DNA from 2 places in the Jeotgalicoccus huakuii genome. Region 2 is predicted to be linked to the other one. Evidence: riboswitches for the same ligand, from Rfam matches in the RefSeq annotation. Region 2 holds a riboswitch; the other holds the start of a gene.
What was found. A riboswitch is a leader RNA that binds a small molecule or an ion and turns the genes downstream of it on or off. The one in region 2 is predicted to bind lysine.

Region 1 (8,982 bases), on a different contig from region 2:
CAGGAAATTGTTACGGTTTAATCGGTGCAAATGGTGCAGGTAAATCTACATTTCTTAAGGTTTTAACTGGTGAAGTTGACTCAGATGGCCACGTGATTTTAGGACAAGACGAACGCATGGCGTTCTTAAGACAGGATCACTTTGGTTATGAAGACACAAGAGTCTTAGATGTTGTCATGATGGGCCATGAGAAATTATGGAATGTCATGAACGAAAAAAATGAAATCTACATGAAACCTGATTTCTCAGATGAGGACGGTATTAGAGCGGCTGAACTTGAAGGAGAATTTGGTGAGATGGGTGGTTGGACTGCAGAAAGTGATGCAGAGTCCCTACTCCACGGTCTTGGAATTCCCCACGACTTAGTAGATAAGAACATGTCTGAACTCGATAATACACAAAAGGTAAAAGTACTTTTAGCTCAAAGTCTATTCGGTAATCCTGATGTACTGTTACTCGATGAGCCGACCAACGGTTTAGACATTGAAGCGGTACAGTGGTTAGAAGAGTTCCTAATCGATTTTGAAAATACTGTAATCGTCGTATCCCACGACAGACACTTCCTAAATAATGTATGTACACATATTGCGGATTTAGACTTTGGTAAGATTAAAGTTTATGTTGGAAACTACGATTTCTGGTATCAATCTAGTCAGATGGCTCTACAAATGGCCCAAGACCAAAATAAGAAAAAAGAAGAAAAAATTAAAGAACTGAAAGACTTCGTTGCTAGGTTCTCAGCCAACGCTTCTAAATCTAAGCAGGCAACGAGTCGTAAGAAAATGCTTGATAAGATTGAACTTGAAGATATTCAACCTTCATCTCGTCGCTATCCATTTGTTAACTTTACTGCAGGTAGAGAAATCGGTAATGAGCTCTTACAAGTTACTGGACTATCCTACTCTATTGACGGAGAAAAAGTACTTGATAATCTATCGTTTACTTTAGCACCTTATAGTAAAGTCATTTTAACAGGTGGATCAGAATTACAAAGAACGACCCTACTCCGAATTTTAGCTGGTGAAATTGAAGCAGATGAAGGCGAAGTTCGCTGGGGTGTCACAACATCACAATCTTACTTCCCTAAAGATAATAGCGAATACTTTGAAGGTGTCGACTTAAGTCTTGTTGAATGGTTACGTCAGTATGCACCACCAGAAGAACAGACTGAAACATTCTTAAGAGGCTTCCTAGGTCGTATGCTCTTTTCTGGTGAAGAAGCGAAGAAAAAAGCGAGCGTATTATCAGGGGGAGAGAAGGTACGCGCCATGCTCAGTAAGATGATGTTATCTCAAGCGAACGTCATTCTACTTGATGAGCCAACAAACCACTTGGACCTAGAAAGTATTACTGCTGTCAACGATGGCTTGAAGAAATTTAAAGGTTCTATGATCTTTACATCACACGACTTAGAGTTCATCAATACAATTTCAAACACAGTCTTAGACATCTCTGACAACAAGGCAATCGTTAAGGAAATTGGTTATGAAGATTACCTTATAGAAAAAGGAATTATCAAGAAATAAGAACTTTCTGTTTACTTTGAATATTACCTTATGTATAATGACATCTAACGACAAAAAACTAAATATTATTAAGATGAGGCGCATCAATCATGAGTACTCATATACTTAACTTCTGCGAAAGTGTATATGATTAAAGGGTGAGATGCCGAAATGAATGGTAGAAACGCAGCTACCACTCGTTGGATTCGTAGGTTAAGAGCTAAGGATTTGTCATTATTTTCACGGATAATGGAGTGCATCACTTGTATATAAATTTTAAACAAGTCTGGTCACCCAGGCTTGTTTTTTTATTTACATTTTTGAATGTACTTAGAAAACTAGGAGGCATGTTATGAAATTAGCAGTAGTTGGTGCAACAGGTGTTGTAGGTACAAAAATGTTAGAAATGATTGAGCAATATGAAATTCCTTTTGATGACTTGGTCTTATTTTCATCCAAGCGTTCAAGTGGTAAGGAAGTTGAGTTTAAAGGACAAACTTACATTGTCGAAGAATTAACGGAAGATAAAACAAAAGATGGCTTTGATTACGTCGTCATGAGTGCAGGGGGGCGGGCGAGTGAAAAGTTCGCCCCACTCTTTGAAGACAATGGCGCAATCATTATCGATAACTCAAGTTTTTGGAGAATGAAGGATGATATCGACCTCATCGTTCCAGAAATCAATGAGCCTAGATTAAATAGAAAGATTATAGCGAATCCGAACTGTTCAACAATTCAATCTGTGATTGCCTTACAACCGCTCTACGATAACTTTGGTATCAAGCGTGTCCATTACGCAACTTACCAGTCGGTATCTGGTTCAGGTGCAGGTGGTATTAGGGATTTAGAAGAAGGTGCCAAAGGTGAAGCACCGACAACATATCCGAAACCCATTTATAATAATGTGATTCCTCAAATTGACGTCTTTTTAGAAGATGGTTATACAAAAGAAGAAGTCAAAATGATTGATGAAACGAAAAAGATTCTTGGAAATGATGATATTCAGGTCACTGCAACTTGTGTGAGAGTACCAGTAATTTCGAGTCATAGTGTTCAGATCAATGTCACACTAGATAAAAGAGCAACAGAAGAAGAAGTTAGGGAAGCTTTTAGAAACGTACCACACATTGTCTTGATGGATGATCCTAAAAATGGTGTCTACCCTACACCTTTTGAAGCATCTCATCAAAATGAGATTTACGTCGGTCGTATTAGAAAAGACCCTACACTCGAGAACACCTTCCACGTATGGTGTGTCGGAGACAACTTACTTAAAGGTGCCGCACAAAACACAGTTCAAATTCTTAAAACGCTAATCGATAATAAATAAGGAGCGGATATATATGACCCATATTTTTGAAGGTATTGGTGTCGCAATGACCACCCCATTTTCGAATAATCAAGTGGATTACGAAGCATATAAAAATCATATTGAATTTTTAATAGAGAACAACGCACAAAGCTTAATTATCAATGGCACAACTGGAGAATCCCCTACCCTTGCAGATGATGAAATCAAAGGACTGTTAAAAACAGCGATTGAAACAGTGAATGGTCGTGTTCCAGTGATTGCTGGGACCGGAACAAACTCTACAGAGCGCTCAATTGCCCTATCGAAATATGCTGAAGAAGCGGGTGCTGACGCAGTCATGTTAATTACGCCTTATTACAATAAGAGTAATCAACGCGGTTTAGTCGCACACTTCACAACGATTGCAGATGCCATTAACATTCCGATTGTCTTATATAATGTGCCGTCCAGAACGAACTTATCAATTGAACCTGAGACGGTACTAGAACTCAGCCAACACAGAAATATTGTCGCTTTAAAAGATGCTGTTGGTGACTTAAACTACACAATCAACGTCTTAAACTTAGTCGATGAAAACTTTGCCCTTTACAGTGGCAACGATGATAATTTCACAGACTTTACAGATCTTGGCGGTAAAGGTTTAATTTCAGTAGTCGGTAATGTGATTCCAAAAGAATTACAAGATGTCTACGAGCGTCAAACTAATAATGACCGTGAGACTGCAAGAGCACGTTTTAAAGATTTAATGCCGGTCATCAATGCAGTACAAATAGACGTCAACCCAATCCCAGTTAAAGCACTCACAGCAGAACTTGGTTTTGGTCAATATGAATTAAGACTTCCACTCCTACCATTAGATGAAGCAGTTAGACAGACTGTTGTTGAAGTTTATCAAAGTTATAAAGAAGGTGTCAGAGTATGAAGATACTCTTGATTGGTTACGGGACGATGAATCAAATTGTTAGTCGTCTCGCTAAGGAAAAGGGACATGAGATTATCGGTGTGATTTCATCATCGACAGATGCCTACCCAAATTTTACGACTATTGATGAAGCAGGTGCAGATGTTGCAATTGATTTTTCAAATCCTGAAAGATTGATTCCTTTGATTTCAGAAGATTTTAAAACACCACTCGTCGTTGCAACGACAGGATCTAAAGAAGAGATTGTTAGCTTACTGGAAAAGAGAGCTGAATCGTCTCCTGTGTTCTTTAGTGCCAATATGAGTTATGGTGTAAATGTCTTAAATAATTTACTTAAAAAAGCCTTAAGTGAATTGAAAGACTATGACCTAGAATTAATTGAGCGTCACCATAATAAAAAAGTTGACGCCCCGAGTGGTACTTTAGTTAAACTGTTAGATACAGCACTTGAAGAAAGACCAGGAAGCTATCCAGTTTACGATCGATCCAGTGCTACAACACCACGCAGTAAAGAAGAGATTGGTGTAAGTGCCATTCGAGGTGGGACGATTGTCGGTACCCATGACGCAATATTTGCAGGTCATGATGAGGTTATTGAACTGAGACACACCGCCCAGTCAAAAGATATCTTTGCAAACGGTGCAATAAAGGCAGCAGAGGCTTTGATTCATAAAGAAAATGGATTTTATAACTACAACAATTTATTTTAAGGAGAAATTTACACATGGAGAAATTTACAGCAGAAGAACTTATTAATTACATTTCAGAGGCAGAAAAAGAAACACCTTTAAAGATATATATCAATGGAGATTTTTCTGATGTCACTTTTGATGCGTCATTTAAAGTATTTGGTACGAATGAATCTAAAACGATTTTTGCCGACTCAAAAGATTGGCAAGCCTTTTACCCTTCAATTGAAGACAAGGTAACTGATATTGTCGTAGAACAAGATCGTCGTAACTCAGCCATTCCACTCATGGACCTTACTAATACAAATGCACGTATTGAACCCGGTGCTTTCATTCGTGAACATGCAGTTATCGAAGATGGTGCGGTAGTCATGATGGGTGCTTCTATTAATATTGGTGCCATCGTTGGTGAAGGTACTATGATTGATATGAACGCTGTTTTAGGTGGCCGTGCGACGACAGGTAAAAATGTTCACGTCGGTGCTGGAGCAGTACTTGCTGGGGTGATTGAACCGCCAAGTGCCTCACCTGTTGTTATTGAAGACGATGTATTAATCGGTGCGAACGCTGTAATTTTAGAAGGTGTTACAGTCGGACAAGGCTCAATTGTTGCAGCTGGTGCAATCGTGACTGAAGATGTACCTGCAGGTTCGGTTGTTGCAGGCACACCGGCAAAAGTCATCAAACAAGCAAGTGAAGTGACTGACTCTAAAAAAGAAATCGTTCAAGCACTGAGAAAGTTGAAATAAGATGACTAGTGCAACAAATGAAGAATTAGAATTCGTTATTAAACATAGAAGACATTTACATCAACACCCTGAGCTAAGTATGGAAGAATTCGAGACGACTGAATATATTATCAGTGTGCTTGAGGCACTTGATGTGCCCTACTACCGTGTGCTAGAAACGGGTGTGATTGTTGAATTAAAAGGAAATAGTGATAAGATTCTTGGCTTTAGAGCTGATATTGATGCCCTACCGATTCAAGAAGTGAATGACGTAGAGTATAAGAGTCAAGTAGATAATGTAATGCATGCGTGTGGCCATGATGGCCACACGACTGCCCTCTTACTCTTTATAAAGCGGATGAAAAAAGTGTTTGATCAAGGGGAATTAAAGCACAACTGTGTCTTTATCTTTCAACCGAGTGAAGAAAGTAACGCAGGTGCAAATCTTTTACTTAAGGCATGGGAGAATAGACCGGAATTTGATGCCATATTTGGCATTCATCTAATGCCAGATGAACTAGAAGGTACAGCGCACTATAGGGATGAGGAATTAACTGCGAGTGCGAATGAGTTCCACTTTACTGTTGATGGTACTAGTGCGCATGTGGCTCAAAAACATCAAGGGCGTTCTGCACTTGAGGCAATCATTAAAATTGCCAATGAAGTTTCAAATATTCAACAGTTCCACCTGGATGGTTTAAATAGAAATATTGTACACATGGGTGAACTACAAGCAGGAGAAGCAATTAATACAGTACCAGCTAAAGCTTCTCTTAGAGGAACAATACGTACTTATGAAGAAGCGGATTTAAGTCAGATTAAAACACAGATGGCTAAAATAAAAGAAGCTTCTGAGCTACTCTACGGTGTGAGAACAGATTTAGCATATAATAGTGGCTATCCTGCGGTAAGAAATAATGGAAGTCTTAAAGGTTTAGTAGAAAAATCCTTATCGTCAATCGGCATGGAAGTGAATGACATGGAAAAACCTTACTTATTCGGTGAAGATTTTTCATTCTACGGAGAAATCGCACCGGCGTATTTTGTTTTTATCGGTTCGAGAAATATCGATCAAGGTTTCGTTACAGGACTACACACCAATACTTTTAACTTTGATGAACGTGTCCTGATTGATGTAGCGAACTACTATGAAGCAATTTTAAATCACTATTAACGGTCAGGAGTGGCGAATATGGGCGGCGTATTTCAAGTCGATCAGGCTGAATTTATTGAACAAGCAAAACAATTTCAGCTAGAGGGTCAAACAATTGCGGTTGTAAAAAATAATGCATATAACTATGGTTTAGACTTCGCAGTGAAGGCCTTTGCCATAGCAGGCATAGATTATTTTGCAACGACTTCAATCGAAGATGCAATTTATATCAGAAAAATTTGTGGGCAGAAGGTTAATATCTTTCTCCTAAACCCGACAACTGATTTTAAGCGGGTCAAACAGCATCGACTTGAGATTACCCTACCTTCACTTGACTATTATATGTCCTATAAGCATGAATTAGCGGACATTGACTTACATATTGAATTCGAGGGACTATTTAAGCGCTCAGGGTTCGCTAAAATCAATGAGGTCGAAGCATTTTTAAAAGATGCAAAGTTTGAAGATTTTGACTTAAATATTAAAGGACTATGGACACATTTCGGTTATGCCGATGAATTTGATGGTGTATACGAAAAGGAAAGACAGCTATGGCTGGATTTTGTAGAAGGTGTTTTTGAACTGGGGGTTCACCCACCAGTGATTCATGCACAAAATAGCGCGTCATATAAGCGTGATGGCCTTTTTAATAATCATAGTCATGTTCGCCTCGGCATCGGCTTATATGGATCCAAACCCTTTAAATCATTAGATAGTAAAGACTTCATACAAAGTGTGTCTGTCACTGCCCCAATTGTCCAAATTAGGCAGTTAAAAGCGGGAGAATCACTTGGCTATAGTAAAGCATTTACGGCGACAGAAGATTGTAAGGTCGCTATTGTTGATATCGGCTATGGTGATGGTATTTTAAGAGAAAGAATTAAACATGGCTGTGAAATTGGTGATCGTTCATATGAGATTGTTGCCTTGATGATGAGTCACATGGCAGTTTTGGTTGATGATCACGTTAAGATGCACATGCCGGTTTACTTATATGGTAAAAGCCAAAGGATTGATTACTTTACAGCACTTGGAGTCGGTGCAAACTCAGAACAACTCGGTGCTTTTAATTACAACTCGATGAGGAGAGAAATTGTTTATGACGACTGAATACGAAAACGGACAATTAATGATGCGGGGCCATAAAATTGCAGACCTTGCAAAAGAATATGGCACACCATTAATAATCTATGATGAGGATAAAATGACTTCAATGATGAATCAATATCATCAAATCTTTAAAAGACATCAAGTCCCCTACTCAATTTCTTATGCCTCCAAAGCATTTTCAAGCATTCAAATGATTAAACTTCTAAATCGTCAACAAATGGAACTGGACGTTGTATCAGTTGGAGAACTCTATACCGCACTAGAGGCAGGTTTTCCAGTAGAAGATATTCACTTTCATGGTAATAATAAGACGCCATTTGAAATCGACTACGCGATTAAAGCGGGCGTACGATTTTTTATTATCGATGCGATAGATGAGATAGACTTGATTAATGCGCTTGCTAGTGATCTAGCTGAAACCGACCGAATCAATGTCTTGATTCGTATCAATCCAAGTGTTGAAGTCAATACACATGAGTATATTTCAACCGGCCAAGAAGACAGTAAATTTGGCCTGTCCTTATCTAACGGTGCAGCTAAAACGGCGATTGATTTGATTCAGCAAAGTGAGCATTTAACGTTTAAAGGTATACACTACCATTTAGGCTCGCAGCTGTCAGAGAGTAGACCGTTCATTAATACCATTACCAATGTCGTTACTTGGCTAGATGAAGAGGATATTAATATTGAAATCTTAAACATGGGTGGCGGTTACGGTGTGAAATATACACAAGATGATGTGCGTTTCCCTATAGAGTCCGGATTTGATGAGATATTAACACATTTAGAAGAAACTTTAGAAGCGTCTAATCGTCCAATGCCTCACTTAATGATAGAGCCAGGCCGTTCAATTACCGCAGAAGCTGGGCTTACAGTATATGAAGTGGGCACTATAAAAAATATCCACGGTATTAGTAAGTACGTATCCATCGATGGAGGTATGAGTGATCATATTCGTACGCCCCTTTACGGTGCAGAATACGAAGTCATCCCAGTAAAACTTAGCAATGATAACGCTCAAGTCTCAACACATGTCGTCGGTAAGTTATGTGAATCCGGTGATGTCATTGGTAAGCACAAGATGTTACCGCACGACTTAAAACGTGGGGATCTCCTGGCCGTTAGGTCAACAGGTGCCTACCATTACTCCATGGCTTCGAACTATAATCAAATGCAAAAACCAGCCGTTATTTTTGTTAGCGATTCAGGTGTTCGAGAAGTCATTAGACGTCAAAGTTTAGCACAATTAATAGAAAATGATGTGAGATGATATCATACCTCCAAATTGTTAAATTTGGAGGTGTTTTTCTTTGAACACTGCTTTTGTTGAACAAATACGATCTCGCCTTTCGAATTATCATGAGTTTACTACTCGTATACTCTGCGATTAGTATATTTCTGTGAGTTGTGGGTGGATTAAGTGGACTGGAGTTCAACGGTGAACTGGTGTTGACCTTCAGGAGTGTTAGGAGTTCAACGGTGAACTGGTGTTGATCTCCAGGAGTGCTAGGAGTTCAACGGTGAACTGGTGTTGACCTTCAGGAGTGCTAGGAGTTCAACGGT
Region 2 (8,982 bases):
AAACTCAATTTAATGTTCTTAGCAGTGTGTTCACCTAATTGCATTGCGATTTGAGCTGTTGTTGGGTAAGGACGTGCATCCTTACCTGTGCCGTTCATTACCGCTGCAACGTCACCGATTGCATAAATATTGTCATATCCATCTATAGTTAAATCGTTATTAACTACAATTCTTCCACGTTTCACACCTTCAAACGATTCTTCCATTAATTTAGAACCACGTACACCTGCAGTCCAGATTACGCTTGAAGCTTCAATTTGCTGTTCTTGATCATTCACTTTAACAACAAAACCTTTATCATTAGCAGCAACAATCGCTGTACCAAGCATGAATTCAACACCACGTTTTTCTAAGAAGTCAACTGCGTGCTGAGTTAACTCATCAGAGAACATTGGTAACATTGTAGGCATTGCCTCAACACAAGTAATCTTGACATCATTGTAATCTATACCGTGTGCTTTACATAATTCAGGTAGAGTTTCGACAAGTTCACCTAAGAATTCAACGCCAGTAAATCCAGCACCACCCACTAAGATAGCGAGGTCTCTCTTATCTTGACTCGTCTTATAGTTGATGAAGTTTTTCTCAATTTCTTCACGAGCTTTTACTGCAGATTGAGGACTGACGATAGTTTCAGCATATTCATCCATGCCTTCAATACCAAATGACTCACTTTCAAAGCCAAGTGATACAACTAAAATATCAAAGTCAAATTCACCTTGGTTCGTTTGAACAACTTTGTTATCACGATCAATCTTAGTCACTTCTGCAGGCACAAAACGTACTTTCATATTATCAACAACTTTAGCAATCGGATAAACTCCGTCTTCCCAGTTCATTGATCCCGCTGCTGTTTCATGCAACCAAGTTGATTCATAATGATATTCATTTTTGTTGATTAATGTGATATCAGCTTCTTGTACACTGAGTAGTTTTTGTAGTTTAGTTACAGTTGATAATCCAGCGTAGCCCGCACCAAGTACGAGAATTTTTTTTCTTTCAAAACTCATTTTTATTTTCCTTCCTACAAGCGTAATTTGTTGTGCAAGAATTATTTATATATATCATGCATACCAGTTACAATATTAGCACTATACCGCAATAATTCAAGCGTTTTCCTTGATTTTAGCAGTCTGCTGGCGCACCCGCATTCGTCTTCGTTCTAAAGGAAGATCCGCAGCCACAAGACAAGCTCGCATTTGGATTTTCAATCGTAAATCCGCCGCCGACTAACGATTGTTTAAAGTCGATTACGGTACCATCTACAACAGGTAAATCGAATTTATCTACAAGCATTTTCACACCGTAGTATTCGTATACTTCATCTCTTTCTCCTATATTCGTTTCAGCAGCCATTCCATAAGTAAGCCCTGTACAACCACCACCCTGTACTTTAAAACGGAGGTAGCCGTCAGCCATATCATTAGCTTCTAGCATATCTTTAACTTCATATGCCGCACTCTCAGTCAATGTTACTGTGGACATAAAATCACTCCTCTTTAAATACTATTACCACAAGTTTTTATAATTTAATTATACTACAGTCATTTTAGCTACACCAATCAACCGTTTATAATTATAGATCTCTATTATTCTTCTCTATTCTTTTATATGCCTTTTCTAACAACTGCTCTTTAGTTTTAGCAGAGACAATCTCTCCATCTATCAAAACAAAGAATGTCTTAGAACATAAGCCGCAATTGTTTGTGCACTCATAATCCACCACATCAATTGCAAGATCCTGGTCTAAAGCACGATAAACATCCTCAGTTCCTTTTTGCATATTTGCATTACAAAATTCTGCTATTGTAAACATAAAAACACCTCACCATACAATAAAAAAACTGGAGACACGAGCGTCTCCAGTTGCAAGTTAAAATACTTGTTCGATCTCTACAAAGCCTGGTACTTCTTCAAGTAACGCACGTTCGATACCCGCTTTTAGAGTAATCGTTGAGCTAGGGCATGTCCCACATGCACCAAGCAATCTAAGCTTAACAATACCATCTTCTACATCAACGAGTTCAACGTCTCCGCCGTCACGAAGTAGAAATGGACGCAATTTATTCAGTACCTCTTCGACTTGTTCGTACATAGTATCTTGACTGACTGCCATATAAGTTCACTCCAATCAATTAATAAGCCTCTCCTACTAGCAACTATTATAAGGGATTTACTCATAAACATCCATCAATTGAAAGTCTGAATTTTTTATCTTACTATGCAAGTCTTAAGCCTCGATTTTCTAATGTCCGCGCTAAGGCGACTGTTACAATCGCTAGGGCAATGTCCTTAATTAGGAAAGGAATCACCGTAACGAAAAGAATTTCAAGAAATGCCATCGGTGTATTTAGAACGACACCCATAACAAAAGCAAAGTAAGATGTACCAAATAAGAAGACTACTGCCATCCCTAAAAGCGTCCACATAAACATAGTTATAAATGATTTTTCTTTAGCCAGTCCAAAAATTAACACTGCGGGTATATACCCTAAAATAAATCCAAATGTTGGTGAAACAAAGGCGCCTAAACCTGCAGCTCCCGCAAAAACAGGTACACCAAGTAGACCAATTAATGTATATATAATCAAACTAACGACGCCTGTTTTTGTGCCCAACAATAAGCCACAAAGTATCACCATAGGCAACTGTAAAGTAAAAGGCACTGGGCCAAGGGGTATTTTAATTTGTGCAGCAATTGCAATGAGGCCAACAAATAGAGCAGCCTGAACAAGTTGTTTTGTCTTCATTCTATTTTCCTCCACCTATATCGATAGAGCTAGTTTATCAGAAAAAAGCACTAATGTTAACCCTTAATTTTAAAGGTTAACATTAGTGCTTATAACTGCCATTCACTTAAATTATCTATTAGATGTGTCGGAACTTTATTACGTGATTTAACATCTTTTGTACTATGGACACCTGTGTTCACATGAATCGTATCTACCCCGCCATTGATACCTGTCAAAATGTCGGTATCATAATTATCCCCAATCATCGCGACATCTTTTTTATTAAGTTTGAGTTGAACCAAGGCACCTTCTAAAATAAATTTTTCAGGTTTACCGATAATCGTTGGGTCTACACCTGTTACATCACTGACTAGTTTCACAAAGGCACCATTACCAGGTGAAAATCCAAAATGGCTCTTGATTTTCTGGTCAGGATTCGTCGCTAAAAATTTAGCACCATTTTGAATTAACCTGCATGCTTGAATAATCTTGTCGTATGTAATCGTTGGATCAAGGCCCATTACAACCACATCGACTGCTTCATCTGTCAGCTCTGCAACTTCTTCTAGTGTAGCTTTAAAGCTATCTGTACCAATGACAAATACCTTAGGTGCTTTATAATGTTCCTCTATATATTTCGCCATCGCCATAGCAGAAGTATAAATATGATGCGTAGAGGTTTTAAAACCCAGAACATCAAATTTTTCTTGCAATTCATTTTTACTTCTCGTCGCATTATTTGTTAAGAATAAGTAAGGCAGTTTTTCTTCATTCAAACGATCTATAAATTCCCTTGCACCATCAATGACCTCGTCTCCATTAAACATCGTTCCATCAAGATCAATCAAATAACCCTTATACATCATCTGTCGAAAAAGCTGTTACAGCTTGAGGATCAGTTTTTCTGAAGTGTTCAAAACTTGCCTTAAAATTTTTGTAGGCATCAATGTTATCAAGGAAATCACGTTTCATACTTTGATGGTCAATATCCGTATAATTTCTAGTTAACTCTGTACGCCATTTTAAGGTATTTTTAAATTTCAATGCATCATTAATATCGATGACTTTCTCTTGTTCCATTATGTCAATAACATCCTGATAGCTACCAGGATCTCTTAAGATAAAAGCATCAATGATCATATTCCCGACATCAACAGTCGCTTCAATCAACATCTGACACGTGCGTTCCAAGGCAAGTTTGTCGTCTGTGTCTACTAATTTCGACATCTCTTCAATATAAGCTAAACGCTTATTTAATAACGTTTTATCTACAAAATACATAAGTCACCTCATCTAATCTATTCGTATTAATCATATCATAGAAAAAGAAGAAGCTAAGGTTTACACCTCCGCTTCTTCACCATTTTCTTCATTCTGTGTCTTCAATTCTGCCTTAGTTACTTTTCTTAAAATAAAGTAAGCACATCCAAAGTTGCAGTATTCATTTAAATATTCTTGGATTGTGTCTGCTCTTTTATCCGGCTCTATTTTACGTTTAGAAGATCGATAAAAACCAGCAAGCCTTAATTTTTCATAACCAATATCGCCGACGATATAGTCATATTTATTTAGTAGTTCACTATACTTTTCAACAAAGACCTCTTCATCAAATGCATCGCGGTAATTTTCCACGAGTTCAAAGTTCATATGACCAATGGTAATCACATTGACACATCCTTTACCTATAATAACTCTATTTTACCACAGTTATTTCTTATGTGGTTTCTTTAGATACAGGTCTGTAGATGAATTTTACAACAATAAATACGACGATTAAACATGCAAGTAAACTTAGTAGTGCTAGACCAACACTAAGTGTTGTCCCGAGTACAACAAAGGCAACTAGCCCGATAACAGCTGATAAAATGGCATAAGGTAACTGGGTCATTACGTGAACGATATAGTCCGCCCCGGAGCCAGTTGCTGATAGAATTGTCGTATCAGAAATTGGTGAACAGTGATCACCAAATACCGCACCAGCTAGTACAGCTGCAATTGATGGTAATAATAAATCAGTTGCATTTAATGAAATCATAATTTCGCCTGCAATTGGAATTAATATACCAAATGAACCCCAGCTTGTTCCCGTTGCCATAGCCATAATACATGCAACAATAAAAATGACGGCAGGAACAAGTGAAACGGGCAGGTTAGAACTTTCAACCATACCTCCGAGCACATCACCTGTTCCGAGTTCAGTAATTAAACCACCAATCATCCAAGCGAAAGTTAAGACTAACATTGCTGGAAACATTGCAAGGAACCCTGTTTTAATTCCTAAAAGTACTTGTTTAGATCCAAAGTTATCATCGTTCTTTGTATGTCCAATATAGTAAACTAGAGCTAAAGCTAGCCCTACAAGACCACCAATTACTAATGAGTGGGTAATCATCATATTCTCCAACATATCGATTAAGGTCCAAGAACCGGCCGCAATCCCCCCAGAGATGAACATGCTTGCAATAACAGTTATTGCTAAACCGATGATTGGTACTGTTAATGCTTTAGCACTGGAGCCTTCATGAACTGGGAGGTCGTCTTCTTCAGTTGCCATATCAGGTACCTTATCCCTTAAAATACCTTCGTTAATGGCTAAGTCTTCTTGTTTTCTCATCGGACCAATATCGAACTTAAAAATAATAACGAAAAGCATAATTGCCATTGCAGCAATGACATAGAAGTTCATTGGCACCATATACATAAAGCTTTGGAAAGGAGAAATATGTTCTAGACCAGCACTGACTAACAATGGAGCTGTCATACCCATAATACCCGCACCCCAACTTGAAATTGGAACCATTATAGATACTGGAGAAGCTGTTGTATCAACCAAGTATGCAAGCTTTGCTCTAGAAATTTTAAATTTGTCCGTGATGGGTTTGGCAACTTGACCAACAATTAAAGAACTAAAGTAATCATCTATAAAAATAATAACGCCTAAAAGTCCGGTAATAAGACCCGCTCCACGTCTAGTTTTAACTTTCGTTAAGGCCCATTCCGTAAAGGCTTTTGCACCGCCTGACATGTTCATAAATGCAGTCATAATACCAAGTAATGTTAAAAAGATTAAGATGAAGGCGTTCCATGTGTTTAAACCACCATCTTCAATAAATATTGCTAAAAATGAGTCGATTAAAATTTGGAAGAACTCACCAAAGTGCCCACCAGCAATAACGAAAGCAGCAGTCACAATTCCGGCACCTAAACTGATACTGACTTTTCTAGTTATAATAACTAAGATCAGTGTGAGTAAAGGTGGGACCAAGGGCATGTATTCCCAACTTAAAAAAGATTCCATATGTATTTCCTCCTAAAAATTTCAAATAAAAAAAACCATAAACACGCTATTATGTACGCATTTATGATTCCAATGTACTGTAGCGCATCATATAACTGACAGTCCTTAGTCTCTTAAACTAAGACCCAGAATAAGTACCCGCCGGTCTTATTCTTCGGCGTCTTTCCCTTTCGATATTCCTAATCGCATGCCTGCTAGAATATTTACTGATAAAAAACGCAACCTCTACTTTTTTTATTCAATTGTTTTTCATTATAACACAAGCTTTTATAAATGACTATAAGCATTTTAAATAGTTCTTGATAATGTCGCGGAGTAAATCTGGCATCATATAATCTTTTTTTGAATATCTAAACTGTGGGAAAATACGACCAAATGTATACATATCTAAAGTACCAAGTGAATATGTACGTCCATCATCAATTAATTCATTGCCGATGTAATACTCTCTCTCAGATTGAACGTACGATATATTATCCATGACAAAGGCACCAAATATATCACCTCTAAAACCGAGGCCCCTGACAATCTCATCCTTATACTCATGACGATTTGCTTCTGTAAAAACTTCTTTCATTTCTCGTCCTGTCAACTCGATTTTCACAGCATTAATCGCGTGTGGTAATACTTTGTGTAAAGCATACTCTGTCAATTCTCCACCTTCAAACGGACTCGCCACTAGACCAGTATGAATAAGACCTACATCACTGTCTGTAAAATCTCGTATCATATAAGCTAGTAAGGATGCAAAACGAGAGGCAGAATACAGTCGTCTTTCAATCGGATAGGCGTCACTTTTAATCACTGTATTACTCAGCATTTCTTTACCGAGTTGATAATAATTGTTTTCTTTAGGTGCAAGGAAGTCGGCCTCAATCAATTTTGCATTTTTACCGATCAATTTTTTACCTTGAAAGTTCAAGGTCACTTCTCCAATATACTCACCGTATCGACCAGCGGCAGCTAAGAGTACGCCATTAATGCGCTCGCCATAATCAAAGTGGTGATGTGTGTGTGAAGATAAAATCAAATCAATCTCTGGAAAGCGGTTCGCTAAATTTTCATCATCATACATACCAAGATGGCTTAGCATAACAATGACATCCACCTTACCCCGAAGTTCAGCTAAATATTTTTCAACCCATGAGAATGCATCTGCAACTTCCCAGTCTAAGGCTAAGTAAAATGGGGTAAATTCAACAGTCGCCGCTATAAAACCAATCTTAACACCCTTCACTTCCTTAATAGTGTAGGGTTTAAAAAATGGATTATCCGCACCAACCTCTCTTAAGTTTGTACAAATAACATCAAAGTTCGCATCATCATAAAGGTGTTTCAATTGATCTTTTGTAAGGGTAATACCTTCATTATTCCCTATCGTCGCAACATCGCATGTCGCTTCGTTTAATAGTTCAATATTTCCTTTACCGAGCGTTGCCTCAGTGTATGGATGTGAGCGGTCAACATGATCACCAATGTCCACATATACCATGTTATCTCTGTATTGGTGTCTTTTATCGTTAAGAAAACTAGTAAATTTCACATAGTTATCTAACGCACTGTGAATATCATTTGTGTGATAAATCTTCACTTCCATACTATACACTCCTTAGAAAAAAGTTTGAGAAATTAAATATATACCCAGTAGGAATAGAACAGAACGTAAGATGATAACGAGACTGTTTGAGTTGAATTTCTGATTAATCTTAACACCTATATTCGCACCTAAAATAGCAGCAGGCACAAGTAAGAGTATATACATAAAGACGACATTCCCTTGTAGTATATGACCTGAGGCAGAGGATAAGCCAGAAAAGAAGACCATCATCATACTTGTACCAATGGCAATAGTCGGTGGCATACGAAAGACCATCAACATGAGCGGCGTCATCAGTACGCCACCACCAATACCGAAGAGCCCCGTTACAAAACCAACTAGAAACGTAATTGCAATAGCCAGATACGGTGGGAAACCATAGTGATAGACATTCCCCATATTGTCTCTATGAGGCTTCATATATTTAGGATTTTGAAATATTTTTAATGGTTTAATCTTGTTTCTAACGACCAACAAAATAGAAACAAAAATTAGGAAGACACCAAAGTATAAATTGAAACTATCCACTGTAAAAAGACTACTCGCATAAGAACCTGTGAAGGCTCCAGGAATTAGTCCGATTAAAAATAGCGTACCATTTTGTCTATCAACTTGATTGTTTTTTGCATACGACCACATCGCACTTAAGCCTGTGAAAATTAATAGCATACTAGATGTACCGACAGCTGTTTGAGGTGTTATCGAAGGTAAGAGCCCTAAAGATAGTCCGAAATACATTAGTGCAGGCACAACAATAACACCCCCGCCAATACCGACGAGTGATCCTAAAATAGAAGAGAGTAACCCGATTAACATCAGTATAATGACAACTGTAATCATGTCGTCCAGCCCCTTAGAATAGTTTCAATTGTTTAGGAAATAGCCCGCTATATTCAATATCCATTAAATCTATAAAAGTCTTGGCATTTCCTGCAGCATGGCCACCGGAATTATTATTAAAGACGATATATATATGTTTCGTTTTATGTTTTAGAATATCCACTTGTCTTTTCAACCAAGCGAGCTCATCTTTGTTATAATCATATAGATAACGTACCTCACGCCACTCATCAGAAGTTCGATTTTGCTGGGTCCAACCATGTACGTTACGACCATGTAGTCTAATAAAGGCAATATCATCAGTGACTCTGTTAACAAATGGTATTGACCCGATACCAGCATTGGGTTCGTCACAAATACTGTGAATCAATTCTGAGTCATGTAAAAAACTAAGCGTTTCTTCTTTATACTCATCTTGAAACCATGTTTGGTTACGAAATTCTACTGCAATTTTGTATGGTTTTAATAATTCTGTTGCAAATTTTACATATCTTATATTTTTACTTGTACAATCA

Region 1: another riboswitch for lysine. It lies ahead of V6E76_RS06420 (aspartate-semialdehyde dehydrogenase); the one in region 2 lies ahead of V6E76_RS03895 (Na+/H+ antiporter NhaC family protein).

The regions. Positions count from the first base shown of each region.
Region 1 is NZ_JAVIYN010000010.1:1,350-10,331, forward strand. Features, by position in the region: gene V6E76_RS06415 (ATP-binding cassette domain-containing protein) at 1-1,526, shown strand, start outside; lysine riboswitch at 1,592-1,773, shown strand; gene V6E76_RS06420 (aspartate-semialdehyde dehydrogenase) at 1,858-2,835, shown strand; gene dapA (4-hydroxy-tetrahydrodipicolinate synthase) at 2,849-3,739, shown strand; gene dapB (4-hydroxy-tetrahydrodipicolinate reductase) at 3,736-4,449, shown strand; gene dapD (2,3,4,5-tetrahydropyridine-2,6-dicarboxylate N-acetyltransferase) at 4,464-5,177, shown strand; gene V6E76_RS06440 (M20 metallopeptidase family protein) at 5,179-6,330, shown strand; gene V6E76_RS06445 (alanine racemase) at 6,349-7,419, shown strand; gene lysA (diaminopimelate decarboxylase) at 7,409-8,689, shown strand.
Region 2 is NZ_JAVIYN010000005.1:52,599-61,580, forward strand. Features, by position in the region: gene V6E76_RS03855 (NAD(P)/FAD-dependent oxidoreductase) at 1-1,010, opposite strand, end outside; gene V6E76_RS03860 (HesB/IscA family protein) at 1,126-1,485, opposite strand; gene V6E76_RS03865 (DUF1450 domain-containing protein) at 1,577-1,816, opposite strand; gene V6E76_RS03870 (NifU family protein) at 1,874-2,116, opposite strand; gene V6E76_RS03875 (biotin transporter BioY) at 2,220-2,750, opposite strand; gene V6E76_RS03880 (TIGR01457 family HAD-type hydrolase) at 2,840-3,598, opposite strand; gene V6E76_RS03885 (DUF86 domain-containing protein) at 3,588-4,013, opposite strand; gene V6E76_RS03890 (YutD family protein) at 4,074-4,379, opposite strand; gene V6E76_RS03895 (Na+/H+ antiporter NhaC family protein) at 4,447-6,030, opposite strand; lysine riboswitch at 6,103-6,266, opposite strand; gene V6E76_RS03900 (bifunctional metallophosphatase/5'-nucleotidase) at 6,308-7,627, opposite strand; gene V6E76_RS03905 (sulfite exporter TauE/SafE family protein) at 7,640-8,467, opposite strand; gene V6E76_RS03910 (DUF72 domain-containing protein) at 8,481-8,982, opposite strand, start outside.